DNA from 2 places in the Veillonella montpellierensis genome. Region 1 is predicted to be linked to the other one. Evidence: riboswitches for the same ligand, from Rfam matches in the RefSeq annotation. Region 1 holds a riboswitch; the other holds the start of a gene.
The links. A riboswitch is a leader RNA that binds a small molecule or an ion and turns the genes downstream of it on or off. The one in region 1 is predicted to bind S-adenosylmethionine.

Region 1 (2,479 bases):
CATTAAAATAATAAATGGAATGGAACGAGTTGCATTAATGATAATGCCCAATATTTTATTAATACCTATATTTTCACAAATATGATTTTTTGAAGTAATGACTAGTATAACACCCAAAGGTATGCCTATTAACATGGCAATAACAGTAGAGATAATAGTCATCTGCAAGGTTTCTCCTAAGCCTTGTATCATCAACTTAATTATTTGCTCTGACATATCCCAACACCTCGCTTCCTATTGGTAACTCATCAATATATGCTAATGCACGTTTAGCATCATTAGGATCTCCATTTAGGATTAAAATCAAGCGTCCAAAACTTTTATCTTGAATATAATCAACGCCACCAAATAAAATACTTACATCCAAGTCAAATTTTCTCACCAATGATGCCACTAACGGTTCATCCACTTGATCTCCTGTAAACTTTAATTTTACTAATGGTGCTGTCCCATCCTGCCATGTATCGTGTAGATCTAAATGAGCTAATGCTTCTGGTGGTAAATTATCATTTACCGCAGAACCAATAAATTCTTGTGTAGTGCGCTCTTGAGGATTAGTGAATACATCAATACTAGAACCTTCTTCTAAAATGGTGCCCCCTTCAATGACTGCTACTCTATCACATATTTCACGAATTACTTGCATTTCATGCGTAATTAATACAATAGTAAGTTTTAATTTCTCATTAATATCTTTTAATAATTTCAAAATTGATTGTGTTGTTTGCGGATCAAGCGCAGATGTTGCTTCGTCACACAGTAACACTTTAGGTCCACTAGCCAATGCTCTTGCAATACCTACACGTTGTTTTTGTCCGCCAGACAATTGGGATGGATAATTATCCAACCGATCACTCAATTTAACAATATCAAGAATCGGAAGAATTCTTTCACGGATTTCACTTTTACTAAGCCCTTGTAATTCTAAAGGGAACGCTACATTATCATACACTGTACACGACGATAATAAGTTAAAATGTTGAAAAATCATCCCAATATGTTTCCGCTGTTCACGTAGATCCTTTTCACTTAATTTTGTTAAATCTACGCCATCAACAATAACTGATCCTGATGTTGGTGTTTCCAACATATTGATGCAGCGAATCAATGTAGATTTTCCTGCACCTGATTGTCCAATAACGCCATAAATTTCACCTTCTTTAACAGAAAGGTTAATATCTTTAAGTGCTTCTACTCTAACTGCACCATCATAGATTTTACTAATATGTTGCAATTCAATCATATCTACACCCTCCTTCATAACTAAAAAAACTCTTCAAATGAAGAGTAATTAATCTTCATCTCTCGGATATTCCGTGGAATTGGCACCGTTCTATGCTAGATGGTTGCCGCGACTTCATAGGGCCAGTCCCTCTGTCAGCTCTTGATGATATCTTTATATAATTCTATCAATGTGTAAATAATAGCATTCTTATAAGCGACATGTCAATTTAATTCAGCATTCATGCCATTGTTAGTTTGTATGGTTAGATATAGTCTATACCTATATCGTTATCTATCTCTCATATCTAGGAATTGATATAGGGAGACCAGTAGCGAGCTTATACATAATTAAATGCCATAGTCATATACTACTCCAAGCCTATAATAGGAAGAGTTATATAGCTATGGCATTATACATATCTATATTTATATATGAAGACGCCGCTCTATACATGTGGCTAATACAACTGCAATCATACCTGTCACCATCTGAGGCCAACTCATAGGGAATAAGATAAGTGGCCGCATCGCATCAGGAATGTGAAATAAAGAAAGTATTAAGCATGTGCCTAAATACAAAACAATCATCTTTACTAATGCTGCTACGATAGCAGTAACTAAGACTGGCATATATCTCATATAGTAAACAGTCACACAAAATAATACGCTACCCAGGGCTACTACAGGTAGTAAAGGGATTAACTTTAGCATACCTTGTAAAAATGCTACTACAGGTGCTACTACAGCAATCGCAATGCCTGCCCACAAGCCATACTTCCATGTAGCAAGTATCATACACGTCCCCACTAATGAACCAATAATAAACATACTCGTCATCATTGGTAACGGCACCCACAATCGTAAGCTTTGACTTAAAAGAGTTATTGCCAGTAGTAATGACGTTCCTGTTAAATCACGAATTTTCATAGTCTTATGGCAATCCTTCCAACATAACTTTTTCTAAACTTTCACGTAAACGCATAGTAACAGGACCTGGTTTTCCATCCCCTACTTGCATACGATCAAGCTTGACAATAGGAATAACGCCACCAATTGTATCCGTAAAGAATAGTTCATCAGCTTGTTCTATAAATTCACGATCGCATTCTTTCTCGATTAGAGTCACCCCACAACTAGGTGCAACACGTGTGGCAATCATTTGTCGCGTAATTCCTTTTAAAATAAGATCATTCGCTGGATATGTGTATAAAATACCATCTTTTACAGCGAATACATTAGAACAAGCACCTTCTGT
Region 2 (2,479 bases), 140 kb from region 1:
TATCGCTATTCACAAGAAAGAATTGTTATTTATAAAGGTAAGTAATTGTAAGGAAACCGACACACAGGAGATTTTTAGAATTGCTCAAACGTTTGATTTGTTGGTAGTAGACTATAATAAAAAAGCGGTGCTTTTACAGTCTGTTAAAACGGAACAAAAAAATAATGATATGATTCGTTTGTTTAAAAATATATTTGTGAATCGAGTAGAAGTCGTGCGTGGTGGAAGTGTGGCTATTGAAGCATTGTCCGTGCCTGATTCGTAACTATATATAATTTTAATCCATAAGACCATTAATGTAGATATAGTATAGGTGACCTATAGCACCTTTTATTAGATCTATAGTTTTCTTGTGAGCAAGATAATGATTTATCAGTGTTGTTATGATGTTGATGAATAGAAGACTAGAAAAGTGACAAATTAGAAAGTATTGAGTAATAATTGATGTTTATAGACGACCCTATGATAACTCAATAGATATGTATCATTTGTAGAAATTTATTATACTTTATCATGTATATAAGAGAGTTATCATTATTAGTGAAGAGTGACCATAGTATTATTCATAAATGAACTAAAGGGTATATGCTTGATTTTTATAAAAAAATAGAATAAAATAAGTAAAGACGTAAACTCATCGAGAGTAGTGGAGGGATAGGCCCTGTGAAGCTACAGCAACCTTTCAATGTTGAAAACGGTGCTAAATCCGACAGCGAGATGCTGACAGATGGGGAATTTCCCCTCATGAGTATATGAGGGCTTTTTTTATTATAGGAGGAAATAATGTCTGAAAAACATATGTTTTTTACATCTGAATCTGTTACAGAAGGACATCCTGATAAAATTGCGGACCAAATTTCTGATGCAGTATTAGATGCAATTATTGAAAAGGATCCTAATGCACATGTAGCATGTGAAACATTAGTTACAACTGGTTTAGTTCATGTAGTTGGTGAAATTTCTACTAAATGCTATGTAGACATTCCACGCATTGTGCGTGATACAATACGTGAAATTGGCTATACTCGTGCTAAGTATGGATTTGACTGTGATACTTGTGGTGTATTAGTATCTATTGACGAACAATCTAGTGATATAGCTATGGGGGTTGATGAAGCATTAGAAGTTAAAACAGGTGAATCGGAACAATTTGATAAAATTGGTGCAGGGGACCAAGGTATGATGTTTGGTTATGCTACCAATGAAACACCTGAATTTATGCCAATGCCTATTTCGTTAGCCCATCGGTTATCAAGAAAATTATCGGAAGTACGTAAAGATGGAATTTTATCTTACTTGCGTCCAGATGGAAAAACACAGGTAACAGTTGAATATGTTGATGGAAAGCCTAAACGTATTGATACAATTGTTATTTCTACACAACATAGTCCAGAAGTGCTTAGAGAACAAATTGAAAAAGATTTGAAAAAATATGTCATTGAAGCGGCAATTCCTAGTGAATTGATGGATGAAAAGACTAAATTTTTCATTAATCCAACAGGTCGTTTTGTTATCGGTGGACCTCATGGTGATGCAGGTTTAACAGGTCGTAAAATTATTGTTGATACATATGGTGGTATGGCTCGTCATGGAGGCGGCGCATTTTCTGGGAAAGATCCTACAAAAGTTGACCGTTCTGCTGCCTATGCAGCTCGCTATGTGGCTAAGAATGTAGTAGCGGCAGGGTTAGCTGACAAATGTGAAGTTCAAATTGCCTATGCTATTGGGGTAGCACGTCCTGTATCTGTATTAGTAGAAACTTTTGGTACGTCTAAAGTTCCTGAAGAAGTTATTGAAAAATTGGTTAATACACATTTCGACTTACGTCCAGCAGGTATTATCGATATGCTTGATTTATTAAAACCGCATTATAGAAAAACTGCTGCTTATGGACACTTTGGCCGCAATGACGTTGATCTTCCTTGGGAACGTACGGATAAAGCTGATGTACTTCGTAAAGAAGCAGGTTTATAATTAACACATTAGTCAATCATAGTTGTATTTTGGTATGCAGCGATTGAAAGAAGATAGTAAGAAGCTGTTATAAGATATATGTTCTTATAACAGCTTTTTTATATACACTGAGATTTTTAAGCCTTATATGAGTTAAGTTTCTGTCATGCATGTATATTACAAATTTGTTAGTATATGGGTAGAAGGCAATTTGTCTATGAAACATCATTTTATTTATCTATAAGAAAGAAATTCAATTTGTATTATACATAAAGAAGATGGTTTATATGTTTATGATTCACTATACAAAGTACGGTTCATCATAAATAGACATCCTATATTTTCTATGAAGTGACAATGGATATCTTTATATTTTAGGAGATACTATATCTATCATTAATAGACATATACGTATAGGTGGGAATCAGAGGCTTTTCATTAGTATAAAAAATGAGAAAATTTGTTACCTAGTAAGTATAAGATTGAATGATATAATGGGAAACTAAGTTTGGATGGATTCATTTAT

Region 2: it holds a riboswitch for S-adenosylmethionine, as region 1 does, so the genes downstream of both, metK (methionine adenosyltransferase) here and P6940_RS00840 (methionine ABC transporter ATP-binding protein) in region 1, are expected to answer to the same signal.

What each region holds. Positions count from the first base shown of each region.
Region 1 covers NZ_CAMUMS010000001.1:176,226-178,704, reverse strand. Annotated here, with positions in the region: gene P6940_RS00845 (methionine ABC transporter permease) at 1-216, opposite strand, end outside; gene P6940_RS00840 (methionine ABC transporter ATP-binding protein) at 197-1,243, opposite strand; SAM riboswitch class I at 1,296-1,394, opposite strand; gene P6940_RS00835 (hypothetical protein) at 1,651-2,151, opposite strand; gene dat (D-amino-acid transaminase) at 2,156-2,479, opposite strand, start outside.
Region 2 covers NZ_CAMUMS010000001.1:38,158-40,636, forward strand. Annotated here, with positions in the region: gene ilvN (acetolactate synthase small subunit) at 1-265, shown strand, start outside; SAM riboswitch class I at 632-734, shown strand; gene metK (methionine adenosyltransferase) at 784-1,974, shown strand.